3 regions of the Paraglaciecola aquimarina genome follow, and region 1 is predicted to be linked to each of the others. Evidence: predicted binding sites of a transcription regulator. Region 1 holds the regulator's gene; each other region holds the start of a gene.
The links. The regulator sigma-54, encoded in region 1, starts transcription at its own class of promoters, with help from an activator protein. The targets are predictions, from matches to a motif close to GTTGGCACGNNNNTNGNNT.
Positions count from the first base shown of each region.

Region 2: RS130_RS08280 (S8 family peptidase) is a predicted target of sigma-54. The motif match lies at 3,690-3,708, and genes of this name have one in related genera.
Region 3: nirB (nitrite reductase large subunit NirB) is a predicted target of sigma-54. The motif match lies at 3,860-3,878, and genes of this name have one in related genera.

Region 1 covers NZ_JAWDIO010000002.1:241,779-246,957, reverse strand. The annotation lists partial or broken gene rapZ (RNase adapter RapZ) at 1-164, opposite strand, end outside; partial or broken gene RS130_RS01860 (PTS sugar transporter subunit IIA) at 165-607, opposite strand; gene hpf (ribosome hibernation promoting factor) at 629-916, opposite strand; gene RS130_RS01850 (RNA polymerase factor sigma-54) at 942-2,432, opposite strand; gene lptB (LPS export ABC transporter ATP-binding protein) at 2,486-3,211, opposite strand; gene lptA (lipopolysaccharide transport periplasmic protein LptA) at 3,211-3,759, opposite strand; gene lptC (LPS export ABC transporter periplasmic protein LptC) at 3,722-4,288, opposite strand; gene kdsC (3-deoxy-manno-octulosonate-8-phosphatase KdsC) at 4,285-4,839, opposite strand; gene RS130_RS01825 (KpsF/GutQ family sugar-phosphate isomerase) at 4,839-5,179, opposite strand, start outside.
Region 2 covers NZ_JAWDIO010000002.1:1,608,222-1,613,400, forward strand. The annotation lists gene RS130_RS08265 (P-loop NTPase fold protein) at 1-6, opposite strand, end outside; gene RS130_RS08270 (P-loop NTPase fold protein) at 1-1,487, opposite strand, end outside; gene RS130_RS08275 (amidase) at 1,796-3,337, shown strand; gene RS130_RS08280 (S8 family peptidase) at 3,795-5,179, shown strand, end outside.
Region 3 covers NZ_JAWDIO010000002.1:2,244,501-2,249,679, reverse strand. The annotation lists gene RS130_RS11315 (molybdopterin-dependent oxidoreductase) at 101-847, opposite strand; partial or broken gene nirD (nitrite reductase small subunit NirD) at 851-1,197, opposite strand; gene nirB (nitrite reductase large subunit NirB) at 1,208-3,763, opposite strand; gene RS130_RS11300 (TraB/GumN family protein) at 4,181-5,041, shown strand; gene RS130_RS11295 (molybdopterin molybdotransferase MoeA) at 5,178-5,179, shown strand, end outside.

The DNA of each region.
Region 1 (5,179 bases):
ATGCTAACAGCCACCTGATCATATTCGTCGACCACTGTATGGGTGAGTGTGGGTAACAAATTTACTGGAATATTGTCTACACAGTAGTAGCCAAGATCTTCTAGGGAGCGTAGCACCACAGATTTACCTGAGCCTGATCGTCCGCTGATAATTATGAGTTTCATTTAGCTCATTACCTCAAATAATTCCTGATTAGTTTTGGCGTCTCGTATTTGTTGCAAGGTGTCTTTGTTGGTTAATTTCTGTGCGATAGCAGATAACGTACCTAAGTGCTCACTTGCCTGTTCTTCTGGTACTAAAATAGCGATGAAAATATCAACAGGAAGGTTGTCTATTGCATCATAGGGAATAGGCGATTCGCTGGTGACGACTATTGCTAAAACGTTTTCAAGGCCTTTTAAGCGGCCATGAGGTAACGCAATACCGTTACCAATACCAGTGCTGCCCATTTTTTCTCTGGACATTAAACTCGCGAGTATTGTGCCTTGATCGATGTTAGTCACAACTTGAATGGCGGTTTGACTGATGAGTTCAAGTATTCTTTTTTACTACTGCCCTGAACTGCACAAAGTGTGCAGTCAGGATGGATAATGCTTTTTAATTCCATTACAGCCTCTAATGCTTGGTGTTAATGGCGTTTGACTTTTTCCTTATGTTTAATCACTTGACGATCAAGTTTATCGATTAAACCATCTATTGCTGCATACATATCTGAGTGCTCAGATGTTGCAAACACCTCTGATCCGCTGAGGTGAACGGTAGCTTCGGCTTTTTGATTCAGCTTCTCTACATTTAATATAACGTGCACATTATTAATGTGTTCAAAATGTCGCTCTAACTTAGTGAATTTAGTGTCTACATAGTTTCTTAAAGAATCTGTAATATCTACGTGATGACCAGTAAGGTTAATTTGCATATTGCCTATTCCTTCTAAATTTCGCCTACAACAGGCTTTTACGTTGGTTAGATGGGGGGATCAACAATGATTCCCGGTACTTTGCTATTGTCCGCCGTGCCACTTTAATACCTTGGTCGGCCAACAATTGAGCAATTTTACTGTCGCTTAGTGGTTTGCTAGGCTTTTCAGCAGCGACTAGTTTTTTGATCAATGCCCTTATGGCAGTTGATGAGCATTCTCCGCCTGCGTCTGTGGCTACATGGCTAGAGAAAAAATACTTAAGTTCAAAAATGCCTCGAGGTGTATGCATGTACTTCTGGGTGGTAACCCTTGAAATAGTTGACTCATGCATATCTACCATTTCCGCTACATCGTTTAACACCATTGGTTTCATCATTTCCGGGCCGTGCTCAAAAAAGCCCATTTGTTGCTGCACTATACAATTAGACACTTTAAGTAGCGTTTCGTTGCGGCTTTCCACACTTTTTATAAACCACTTAGCTTCTTGTAGATGAGATCGAATAAATTGGCCATCAGAACTGTTTTTAACGTTCTTGCTCATGGCTGCGTATTGTTGATTAACATTTAGTTTGGGCAGGCTGTCTGGGTTTAACTCTACGGCCCAGCGACCATTCTTTTTACTCACCGATACGTCTGGAATGACATATTCTGGCTCACCGGTTACAACCGCTGTGCCCGGGCGTGGATTTAAGGTTTGCAACAAGCGCATGGCTTCACGTAGTTCATCTTCTTTCAATCGAGTTTTACGCATGAGCGTACGATAGTCTTTACTACCAATTAGATCACAATAGTCGGTGATCAGCATTTTGGCTTCTTCAAGCCAAGGGGTGTCGGCAGCAAATTGCTTAAGCTGAATCAATAAACACTCTTGCGCGCTTCTGGCGCCAGAGCCAATAGGATCGAGCATTTGAATACGTTTTAGAACAACTTCTACTTCATCCAGTTCAATTTCTTCGTCATCCATACTCGCCAGTACTTCTTCAGTACTAATGGTTAGATAGCCGCCTTCATCGATCGAATCTATTATGGCTACGGCAATGGCTTGGTCTGTGTCACTGAAATGGGTTAGGCGTACTTGCCAAAGCAGATGATCTTGAATATTGTCGGTGGTTTCACCTTGGAATACTTGGTCGTCGTCCATTGCTGGGCCTGAGCTACTAGAGGTAGACGGGGCCGGTGCCGATGATGCGCTTAAATATTCATCCCAGGTACTGTCTAAAGGCAAATCTTCAGGAATATCATTGTTTTGTAAGGCATCACCAGACTCTATATTATCGACATTAACTTCCGCCGTGTCATTCGCACCATTTGCGTCATGATTGGTTTCTAATGCCTTGTCACCACCTGTATTATCTACTTGTTCATCAACTTCAAGCAGAGGGTTAGAATCAAGTGCTTCTTGTATCTCTGTTTGCAGGTCAAGTGTAGACAATTGCAGAAGCTTAATTGCTTGCTGCAACTGTGGTGTCATTGTGAGTTGTTGGCTAAATTTTAATTGTAAAGAGGGTTTCATTTACTTCTTATACTTATTTCTGTTGATATCAGCCGAGCTAATCGAAGGCCTAACTATAGCCTGAATTGCTCACCCAGGTATACATCTCTTACACGTTGATCACTTAAAACTTCTTCGGCAGTACCCGATGCTATCAGTTCACCATGGCTAACAATGTAAGCTTTTTCACATACGTCTAGCGTTTCCCGTACATTATGATCAGTAATTAATACACCAATTCCTCGATCACGCAAATGTTGAATGATTTTTTTTATGTCGTTTACTGAAATAGGGTCAACACCGGCGAAAGGTTCATCTAGTAAAATAAACTCAGGATCAGCTGCTAAAGCGCGAGCAATTTCTACTCGTCGGCGTTCACCACCAGACAAACTCATACCTAAGCTGTTGCGAATATGGTTGATATTAAACTCGTCGAGTAATGAATCGGCTTGTTGCTCTCTTTGTTCTTTAGATAGTTCCTTGCGCGTTTGCAATATCGCCATCAAGTTTTGATAAACCGTGAGTTTTCGGAATATAGAAGCTTCTTGAGGTAAATAACCAATGCCTTGGCGCGCACGAACATGCATCGGCTCTAACGTCAGTGCCTGTTGATCGATATAAATTTCACCTTTGTCTAGAGGAACTAGACCCACGATCATATAAAAAGTGGTCGTTTTGCCTGCGCCATTTGGACCCAATAAACCTACTATTTGTCCAGTTGAAACTTCTAGGCTGACATCCCGTACAACTTGCCGAGATTTATAAGATTTAGCTAAATGTGTGGCTTTTAATTGGGCCATTAAGGTTGTGATTCCTGTTGTTTGGCGGCGTTACTTTCAGAAGTAGATTCAGGTTGGAATATCGTGATAACACGGCCACTTTCTTGATTGTTACCTTGAGCGATAATTTGTTCAAGCTCCATATTAAACAATATTGAATTTCCTTTTACGCTGCTCGAGTTTTGCTCGATTAGTGCATCACCATCAAGTGACAATGAACGCGTGGCGCGTTTATACATAATTTGATTGGCTTTTGCTTTAACTGTGCTGCCATCTTCTTGTTGTTGTGAATATTCCGCTGGATTTCCGCTAGCAATGAAGACTTCTTTGCCTTCACCTAAACTGGCGTCAACCTGAACTTCGTCGGCTTTTACCATTAAGGTGCCTTGGCTAATTTGTACATTGCCTCGATATATTGCCTGTTTATTGATACCGTCACCTTCTTGATAATTGGAGGCAACTTTTATTGTTTTAGTAAAGTCTTCTTTGCCAGCAAAACTAGAGGCTGAGCTCAAGAAAACTAGGACTAAACTAGTTTTGAGGAGATGGCTGGTAAACGGTTTTAACATGATCTAATAACTCGTATCTTTGGGTTTCAAGGCTAACGGTAAAACCGTTGCTGTTAATGACATAATTCGGACCGACAATTTCTACAGCCTGATCTGAGGTCATGGTTTTGTCTATCAAGTTTATTTCGACAAATTGTGTGCGTATAATTTGCATATAACCATCGTCATTCAGACTTTTTATTTCTACATCGGTTTCAAATTGTAAGCGTTGGTCTTCATACAATGTACCTTCTTGGGCATTTACTTGCCATGGATGACGAGTTTGAGAATACAATAAATACTCTGGTCGCTTAAAAAGGGTGAAGCCCAGTAAATCGTAGTTTTCCATATACTCAGCAAATACTTGATGATTAATATTACCGGTTTTATCGTAAAGAGTGCTACGCATTTTCTTAGCTTGGTAGTTAGGGATCCATGCTTCTTCGGTTTGTGTTACTGGCAAGTCTTGTTCTTTTTTCAACCAACCCGGTAAGCTAAGGCTTAAGGCAAGTATAAATAATAGCGCGATACATATGGTTGTTCGGTTCATACGCTAGAGCCGTGGATGAGTTTTAATTGGTTGTTGGCTAGTAAAATTAAATCGCATAATTCTCGTACTGCACCAAATCCGCCTTTTGTTTGGGTAACGTAATCAGCATGCTGAGCAACATATGGATGACCATCTTGTACACAAACACTTAAATTTGCAGCGTTAAACATGCCTACATCTGGCATATCATCACCAATGGCCGCGGTTGCACTTACAGGTATAGCAAGCTTAGCTTGTAACTTTTGGAGAGCCGGTTGTTTGTCTTCACAGCCTTGTAAAATGTGCTTCACCCCTAAAGCTGTCATGCGATTTTCGACCATATTCGAACTACGTCCAGTGATGATGGCGACTTGTACGCCTATGTTCTGTAGCGCCTTTATGCCATATCCATCTTTAGTATGAAATGCTTTAAGTTCTTCGCCGTCTTGGCCCATGTAAATTCGGCCATCGGAAAAAACCCCATCTACGTCGCAAGCCAACAATTTAACGGCTTTTAGTTGCTGCATTAATACATGACTGATTGGGCCATAAGGCGTCTCGATAGAAGGCATTAGATGATGCCTGCTTGCAGTAATATTTGCATGTTGATTGCCCCTATAGGCTTGTTGTTAGCATCGGTGACAAACAAAGAGTTGATCTTGTGCTTTTGCATAAGTTGTAACACTTCGGCAGCTAGCATGTCTGGTGACGCTGTAATGCTGTTGCTAGTCATAATTGCTTGTATCGTGGTTTGGTGTACATCAATTTTGTTGTCGAGCACTCTGCGTAAGTCGCCATCGGTAAATATACCTAATAACTGGCCATTAGTATTAACTATTCCCGTCATGCCGAGTGCTTTTTTCGATATTTCAACCAGAGCTTGGCGCAGCGTCTGTTCAGGTGCAACTAGTG
Region 2 (5,179 bases), 1.4 Mb from region 1:
AGCCAAAAACTGCGCTTCATTTTGATGATGCCATAGGCATTTATCCAGACAGGTCTGATTCTATAGGTTTCTAAGTTTTGTTTTAGAAAATACATTAAGGATGATTTTCCACTGCCCCATACGCCTGAAATGGCAATGGTGAGTGGTGCTTTGGTACCAATGTTGCGCAAAAAGCTAGATAATGCTTGGGATATTTCCACAAAGCCTAGTTTGTCCTGACTTTTATCATTGGCGGGGGCATCGGAAATAAAGTTGTCGATTATTTTTTGTTCGTTAACCACATCAAGATCATCATCTTTGTCATTGCTACCCAAAGCGCGCAGCGACAAAAAGCTAAAGCCTATCAAAATGATGATCGACAAGGCTGACGGATAAATTTGCGGCGAAGGTAAAACGGTTTTCTCTAATTGTGAAGGTCGAGCTGCACTAATTTTAATAACATCTGGGTCAGCGGCATTAAAAGCCGTTGCTAACGCGGCTACCGTATGTCGATTGTTCTGCCTGTCGATTCTGTTGAATAACTGGCCGTTTACAATTTCCCAGTTAGTAATATCAGCTGAATCTTGGCTAGTGGCAACGGTGATGTTTGGCATGTCTTCGCTGGCATTTTGCCAATTAACGGCGCGGATTTGGTAGTCGATCTCGACGAGTACGCCGCTGGTGTTGCCGGCTCCCATCTTCCAGCCATTTAAATAGTGACGTTCAACTCCATAGCTCACTACTTCAATTTGAACATTAGTGATGGTATTTTCAATATACTTTTTGACAGTTGTGACCGGGTTAATTGGATCTGTAGGTGGCAAACTATAAGCTACTTGTTGCTGTTGTTGCTGTTGTTGCTGTTGTTGCTGCTGTTGGTATTGTTGTTTCGAATATTGAGCTTCAGACTTAACAGGCTCAAGGACACGATTGGCACTGCCACTGGAATAGCTACTTAGTAAGATTTTTATTAGGTCGGCATTGTCTGGCAGTGAATTTAACAGTTGCTCAATGTCTCTTTTCGTCGCGTCATCAAGATCGCCGTTACCATTACTGAACCTAATGTTTTGGGCGCTACTAAAGGTTTCTCCTTGCTCTTGGCTTAAATGACTAATGACCCCTAGAGGAGTAATGCTGTTACCTCCTCCATCAGTAAACTTTAAGGCTAGTTGTTCACCAATTACGGCGTATTGACTGATAGATGAAGTGGTATCAACCAGAGATACTCGATAGATGCCATTACGTTCAATGGGCTGAACCCAGCTTTTAAAACTGAGTAAATTAAATTTACTGTCAAAAGGCGTAGGGTTGGGACTGGCTAAGCTGGTGGCTAGGTAAGTTAAAACAATACCAATCAGTAATAGACTCACCGACCAGAGGAATTTTTTCCGAGGAAAGTTGCTCTTTATTGAGATGGGTCGCTTAGTATCTGGCGCACTCTTAGTTTGAGCTTGTGAACCGTAGGACGAATTTTCAGTGGCTGCTTTCTTACTGGTTGGTTGTTGCATTCCTTTACCCCAATTGTTTGCTCCTTCTGGTCAATTTAGGATAGCTTTGCCAACAAGGTTAGTAAAGTAGGTATAAATGAATAACCAAGGGGATTTTCAGTTGGAAAAACTCTACTTCGTTTTTATTGTTTAATGCAACGGTAAGCTCTTGCAATGAGCGTTCGCTTTTATTAGGTTTAAATTACCTTCCTATATTTTTTTAAGATCATCCAATGAAGTCTTTATTTTGTTACTCGCTAGTTTTAGGCGTTTTCATCTCCGCTTGTTCTTTGCAAACAGACCATCAAGAGCCGTCGAAAACTGCGCTTATGGATACTAATTTTCAGGCCTCTGGATTGATATCAGCTAGTTTGCCAAAAATAGTGGCAGCACTTGAAAGTGGTGAAGTGAGTTCGGAAAAATTGGTGAACTTGTACCTTCAGCGTATTCAACATATTGATAAGAACGGGCCTAACTTACAGTCTGTGTTGTCGCTAAACCCAGATGCGTTATCGCAGGCTAGGGCGCTGGATAAACAGCGTGCAGCGGGGCAAGTGTTGGGGCCCTTACATGGTGTACCAATTTTACTGAAAGATAATATTGAGTCTAAAGACAAATTAGCCACCACCGCAGGTGCTCTCGCTTTGAAAGATAATATTACTGGGCGCGACAGTCCACTTGTAGCTGGTTTACGAGCCCAAGGGGCAATTATTTTAGGTAAAACTAATTTAAGTCAGTGGGCTAATTTTCGCTCTGAAAGCTCGATGAGTGGTTGGAGTACCTTGGGTGGCCAAGTCAAAAATCCTCATATGCTTGACCGTAACCCATGTGGTTCAAGTTCCGGCTCTGGCGCAGCGACAGCGGCTTCACTGGCAGCAGCCTCGGTGGGCACAGAAACCAATGGTTCGATTATTTGCCCATCTAACGCGAATGGCATAGTGGGCTTTAAGCCAACTGTTGGCGTAGTACCGCAACAATACATTATTCCTATTTCAGTCTCGCAAGATACAGCCGGTCCTATGACTAAAACGGTAATGGGCGCGGCTATGATGATGAATGCTATGGCAACAATGACTCCTGATATCGATTATACTACAGGCCTAAACAAACAGGCCCTATCAGGCGTACGTGTTGGGGTGTTGAATTTTGCTAAGGGCAAGTCAAAATCGATACAAGGATTGTTTAGCCAAGCGCTGCTCGATCTCGAAGCGGCAGGCGCCATCCTGGTTAATATTGAAGAGCGTCCAACTACCCCTGAGCAGTATGGCAAAATGAGTTACGACATTTTAAAATACGAATTCAAAGACGGCTTAAATAAGTACTTAGCCTCCACATCACCTAAACAAGTGACTACCCGTAACTTGCAGCAGCTTATCGCTTTTAATGAATATCATCAGGCCCATGAATTAGCGTTATTCGATCAAAGCATTTTTGTTGCCTCACAAAGCTTGGGTGGCCTTGAAAGCGAAGACTACCAAGAGGCAATAACCACAGTGCAAAAAGCAACACGAGAAGATGGTATTGATAAGTTGCTGACTGAATACAATGTGCAAGTGCTGGTGGCCCCGTCTGGTCCAATAGTGCCACGCATCGACCCCATTAATGGTGATGTATGGCCTAGTGATTGGCCGGGCTATGGTAGCCATGCTGCGCGAGCGGGTTATCCTCATGTCACTGTACCTATGGGCGAGATTCATCATTTATCTGTTGGCTTGTCATTGATTGGCGGTAAAAACAGCGATGCAAAGATGCTTGCTTATGCCTATGGCTACGAGCAACACTCTATGCGTAGAATTGAACCTCAGTATTTAAAGTCTGCAGAAGCTATACCCGCTATTAATCAGGCCTTAACGGCCAGTGACCCCAAATAGACCAATTGCTCGCAATCTAGAAATGTAGTTACCGCCTTTTTGTTATCCTTGCCAATCCGGAGTATGTGCTCTGGCTTGGCTGTTTTTGCGGCTTAAGGAACTCAGGTTACTTAAGAGGGTTTATGTTATGGGGGGCTTTGATCGCGATATCGATATCGAAACGGATGGGGTATGCATGGGTAATACTTGTGACATTCCTTAACCCTCGCATTTGGCTGTAATTTCAAGGTGGTGAAATTATTGGTTGCAACCAAAGTATAACTCCTGTCATTTTTTACACTCAATAATTTCATCTTACTCCTGCCATATATTTCACTTCGTTTTTTAATTGTTATAAATCAATGGTTTGCGGCTTGGCATGTGACTTGCTACAAGAGAGGTAGTTCTATATTAATTAGACTGTCAATAGCAGTCGAATCCAATTTCAGCTTCAACTTAATTTAAAGGTAAGTTAGATATGAGACAAAAATTTAACAAACACAGCGTTTGGCTGTTGGTAGCGTTGATGGGCTTTAGTGCATTCGCTACTGCCGGTTCAAGAAATAAAGAAGGGAACGCGCACAATATAGTGAGAGGGATCACCTCTACAGTCGAAAAAAGTAGTTTAGGCGCATCAAAGCTAGTTAAAAATGTGACTAGTACACTAGCGCTTAATAATGAAGTGATTTTGCAAGGGCCTGCAATTGATATTCTAAAGAAAGCCGTAGACAGTGTAGGTGGTGTAGTGACTCATGAGTTGCCACTAGTAGAAGGTATTGGAGTACGGGTAAGCGACGCACAACTATTAATACTCAAGAAATTACCTCTATTAATAAAAGTGTCTAAAAACGAAGTGGTATATACCTCTGGCTCGTTGAATAATTGCTTGGTTTATGGAAGCCATGTAGCGGAGTTATCTGGTAATAGTATTCGCTGGAATCTATATAACGCTAGGGATATTCAAGCGAATATGCAAAGCATGTCGTTCACATGGCCTGAAGAATTAGGCCATGCTTATTCAGTTAAAGTTAATGGTGCTACGGTTTATTGGCGTTTATACAGTAGAGAATCAGGTGAGTTGTCTTTTGATGTTAAACGTTTAAAACGCTATGCCAGACTTGATGCTTTTGAAGGTGTGACGGTTGAAGTTTCATTCGCGCAAAGAGGTGTTGAAAATTACCAACAGCGGGATTTTTCAATGGACGTGCGGTTTAAAGAAAATTGTGACCGTAGTTTAGTAAAAGGTTATGACACCCAAGCTAACACAGGTGACAGTAATACCTACTATGTAGATAACATCGGTGCTGATGAATTACATAATCAAGGTATCACAGGTAAAGACGTTACCGTTGCCGTTATTGATAGTGGTTTGTGGGCTGCACATGGTGCGTTAAGCCAAGACACTAAAAGCCAGTCTAGAATTAAGGCTGCCTACAATGCCATAGAAGATACTGAAATCAGCGTGGATAGTCTAACTGACGAGAATAGCCATGGTACGCACATTACAGGTATTATCGCCAACAGTTCACCAGCTGTTGTTGATGGCCAGTTACAAAATCATTACCAAGGTGTAGCGCCAGACGCCAATTTAGTCGTAATCAAAGCGTTTTATGAAGACGGTCACAGCACCTATCTAGATGCTTTGCGAGCGTTGCAATATGTTGCTGACAATCATAAAGCTTTAAACATACGCGTCGTCAACTTATCTTTTGGTGCGCCACCTCGTTCTAATTATTGGGACGATCCTATTAACCAAGCGGTAATGGCGTTATGGGAGCAAGACGTAATCGTCGTCACTTCTGCTGGCAATACTGGGCCAAGTGCGATGACTGTGGGTGTGCCGGCAAATGTGCCATACGTCAT
Region 3 (5,179 bases), 2.0 Mb from region 1:
GTCTGCTACTTTTTCTATTGTCCAGCTATTAGTCTCGGCAAGTACTTGCTCAAAACCTTGGGTATAAGACTCGACGTAATCCGCATCTAAGCCGTCATGATTAACTAAATAGTTTAGTAAACCATTGAATAATGCGACATCTGTACCTTAGCTTGATTGGCAAATGTAACTCAGCAATTTCGGCTGTTGCCGTACGCCTTGGATCAATACTAATCACTTTAAAATTAGGATTGAGCTTTTTTGCCCGCTCAATGCGTTGAAACAAGACAGGGTGTGTCCAAGCTGCGTTTGAACCCACCAACACTAACAGCTCTGTTTCTTCCAAATCTTCGTAACAACAAGGTACAGCGTCAGCGCCAAAAGCACGCTTATAAGCAGCAACGGCTGATGACATACACAATCTAGAGTTGGTATCGATATTGGCGCTACCGATGTAGCCTTTCATTAATTTATTGGCTACGTAGTAATCCTCGGTCAATAACTGGCCCGACACATAAAATGCCACCGCTTCTGGGCCATGCTGTTCGATCACCTGCTTAAATTTATTGGCAACCTTACCGATAGCCTGCTCCCAACTGGCCTTTTCACCTTTGATCCTTGGTGACAACAAACGACCATTAATCGAGTTGGTGTTTAGTAATTTACTGCCTTTAACACACAGGCGACCAAAATTAGCAGGATGATCAGAACTACCTTGCAAGGCAGTCAGTTGACGATTTTTATCAACCGTCACTTCAACACCACACCCGACCCCACAATAGGGACAGGTTGTGTTAACCAAAGAAGCGTTGCATGCTAATGTTGTGTCATCTTTGTGTTTGTCAGCAATGTTGCTGATAGTAACCATATATTAGCCAACCAGCTGTAATTGCACTTGATTTTGTTCGATACGAACCGGATAAACCGTTAACTTAACCTGTTCGTCTTCTAAACACACTCCCGACTCTAAACAAAATCGCTGTTTATAAAGAGGAGAAATAACGACTTTTCTGTCGTCAACCGAACCTAATAATCCACGATACAACACGTTGGCTTTGCCAAACGGGCACCAATTGCTGACGGCAAAATTTGCTCTTCGCCAGCCACTGTCATTTTAAACAAGGCGATTTGCTGTTCTTCAACTAAGGCACATACACCAGAATTAGTCACTAAATCAGCAGATGTACACACGTTTATCCAATTGTTTTGAGTCGTCATGGTAATTTCCTTAAACAAGTTCAACAGCAAGCTCTTCAGCTTTGCTTGCGTGCAGTGTTGCTTTTTCTGCTTCGGTAGCAGGACGAATTTGCTCTCTTTCTTCAACAAACACTATGTTTAAGTCTGACTTGTCACTATTTACAAATTGACGGAACCGTTTTAACGATTGCTCATCTTCAATCGCGGTCTTCCACTCACACTGATAGGTATCGACTACATTTTGCATTTGCGCTTCTAACTCTGCACCTAAGCCAAGTGAATCTTCTATCACCACTTGTTTTAAATAGTCTAAGCCGCCTTCAAGATTTTCCATCCAAACAGAAGTTCGTTGTAAACGGTCTGCGGTACGAACATAAAACATCAATACACGGTCGATATACTTGACTAAGGTTTGAGTATCTAAATCTGTAGCGAACAAATCTGCATGTCGTGGTTTCATACCACCGTTACCACACACATATAAATTCCAACCGTTTTCAGTAGCAATGATACCAATGTCTTTACCTTGAGCTTCAGCACATTCGCGAGTACAACCAGAGACCCCAAATTTAATTTTGTGAGGTGCACGTAGACCTTTATAGCGGTTTTCTAAGTCTACCGCTGTACCAACAGAATCTTGTACGCCATAACGACACCAAGTGCTGCCCACACAAGACTTTACGGTTCTCAGTGCTTTTGCATACGCATGACCGGTTTCGAATCCAGCCTTAACTAACTTTTCCCAAATATCAGGCAACTGTTCAACACGGGCACCAAATAAATCGATACGAGTTCCGCCGGTTACTTTTGTATACAGCTTATATTCTTTGGCAATTTCACCTAGGGCGATCAACTTTTCAGGCGTCACTTCACCACCGGGCATACGGGGTACAACAGAATACGTCCCATCTTTTTGCATATTACCTAGGTAAGTATCATTTGTGTCTTGCAAACTGACGTGGTCTGGGGTCAAGATAAAATCATTCCAAACAGAGGCTAAAATTGAACCAACCGCTGGTTTACAAATTTCACAGCCTAACCCTTTACCGTGTTTCTCTACTAATTCATCAAATGTTTTGATTTTGCCGACTTTTACTAAGTGAAACAGTTCTTGGCGAGAATAAGCGAAATGTTCACATATATCCTTTTTTACCTCGACACCTCGCTTGGTAAGCTCGCTGTCAACCACAGATTTGAGCAATGCCGCACAACCACCGCAGCCGGTCGCAGCTTTTGTGCAACCTTTCACTGTGCCTACATCACAAGCACCTTGGTCAACCGCTTCTATGATGTCGCCTTTGGATACATTGTGACATGAACAAATCGTCGCGGTGTCTGGCAGTGCGTCAGCTCCCAAAGCAGGCGCATCACCCGAACCTGCAGGTAAAATAAGTCCTTCTGGACTTGCTGGTAGTTCAATATCGTTTAACGCGTATTGCAATAACGTATCGTAATCACTGGTATCACCAATTAATACCGCACCAATCAGTTTTTTCTGCTGCGCATCTACCACAATCTTCTTGTAGACTTCTGCTGGTTGATTCTCGTAGGTGTAACAAAGCGCGCCTTCGGTACGAGCATGAGCATCGCCGATGGACCCAACTTCTACACCCATCAGTTTTAGTTTGGTACTCATATCGGCACCTTGGAATGTTAAGTCACCACCTATGATATGGCTGGCCGCCACCCTAGCCATTGTGTACTCAGGCGCAACGAGTCCGTATATAAAGTTATTCCAAAGGGCACACTCACCAATTGCATAAATATCTGCATCACTGGTTAAACAATGATCATTTACCACTATTCCGCCGCGCTGGCCAATTGCTAAGTCAAACTCTCTGGCTAATGCATCTGAGGGGCGAATACCCGCCGAAAACAAAATCATATCGGTTTCTAATTCTTCGCCATCGGCAAAGCACATTTTATAACGACAGGTATCGCCTGCCTCTATGCTTTGCGTCGCTTTTTGTGTGTGAACTTGCACGCCTAGTGCTTCAATTTTACTACGTAATAGGCGGCCACCACCGCCATCTACTTGTACTGCCATAAGTTGTGGTGCAAATTCGACAACATGAGTTTGTAGGCCGGCTTCTTTTAACGCATTTGCGGCTTCTAAACCTAGCAAACCACCACCTACTACGACTCCAACTTTACTGACTTTAGAGGAAGCATTTATAGCTTCTAAATCTTCAATGGTTCGGTAAACCAAACAATGAGGTTGGTCGTTGCCCGGAATAGGAGGCACGAATGGATATGACCCCGTTGATAGTACTAATTTATCGTATTCGTAAACGTCGCCCGACTCTGTGCTAACAGTTTTAGCCAACTTGTTGATGTTGACGACTTTGGCATTTAAAGCGAAATTAATATTATGCTGTTGATAATATTCTGGGGTAGTTAAGGCTAATTCTTCTGCCGTTTTACCAGAAAAATACTCAGATAAATGTACCCTGTCATAAGCTAGACGAGGCTCTGCAGACAATACTACTACTTCCAACTGAGTATTATTGTCTGCTGCATTTTCTTGAATTAACTGGTCAACAAAGTGGTGGCCCACCATACCGTTACCAACCACTACTATACGTATTTTTTTGTGTTAAGACTATCTACCGAGCTTGACATTTTCACCTCTATAAGTGCTTTGAAAACAAAAAAGCCCGCACTAAATAATCACAATTAATTAGTGCGGGCTTCTTGCCAAACCATTGGTTTACACTGTTGTAAACCATTGGACAATAAGTTGTATCAAACAATTTAACTTGTTTAGTGATTTTATTTATACACATTTAATGCCAATTTTTAATTCCTTATAATTCAAATGGTTAATTCTTTTGGGTTTCACTTGGTCTACATTTCACGCATTTAGATGGGGCAAGTGCACCAATTTGATTCAGCAACTTGAGATTGAGTTACATTATTCCAATTTAACGATTGCTTAAATGAAATAACTAACGGTATGCTGAGAGAGATTTATTGCCAATATTAAAAAGGATTGAGACAAAACATGGCGTTACTTAAAAATGCTTCATTAATAGCGAGTACATTGATTGCTTTACAAAGCCAAGCGGCTTCGGTGTGGAAAGTATCTACAGACAGCAATCAACTTTTTATAGGTGGCACCATGCACGTGTTAACCGCCGAAGATTACCCACTGCCTAAAGAGTATGCCCAAGCTTATTCTGCTGCCGATAAATTGGTGTTTGAAACAGACATGTCTGTGGTCAACAGCCCTGAGTTCGGCAATATGATAATGAGCCAAATGACCTATCAAGACGGCACCACTATCGATAAAGTGCTTAAACCTGATACGTATAACGCATTGCAACAGCACTTGAGTCTAAGAGGTATTCCGATTCAGAACTTTGCCACTTTCAAACCTAGCTTGTTAGCCATAACCTTGAGTATGATAGAACTAAAAATGTTGGGCTTAACCAGTGAAGGAGTCGATCTTTACTATTCCAAAATGGCTAGCGAACATAAGAAAGAGCAGCTTTGGCTAGAAACCCCAGAACAACAAATACAATTTCTTATGAGTATGGGTCAAAACGATGAAAACGCGATGATTGACTACACCTTAAAAGACATAAAAAAAATGCCTACTATGATAGAAACCCTGCGTAAAACTTGGCGTGAAGGTGATATGCAAGCAATGGCCAATGTCAGCATCAAAGAATTCAGAGCGGATTACCCAGAAATTTATCAAGACTTATTGGTGAAAAGAAACAACAACTGGTTGCCACAAATAGTACAAATGTTAAATACCCCTGCTACCGAGTTAATTTTGGTGGGGGCATTGCATTTAGCAGGTCCAGACAGTGTTTTAGAAAAATTAAAAGCTAAGGGTTACAAGATAGAAAAATTGTAAAATCACTGTAAGTTAGGCAACCGCCGATAAGGGCGAAAATAGCTATTTTCGTCCTTTCTCTTTTGGTTCTTTTTTGCCATAGTGTTGACTGCCAAAAATAGACAACCACTCAATAAGTTAAGCGAATGATACCTCTAT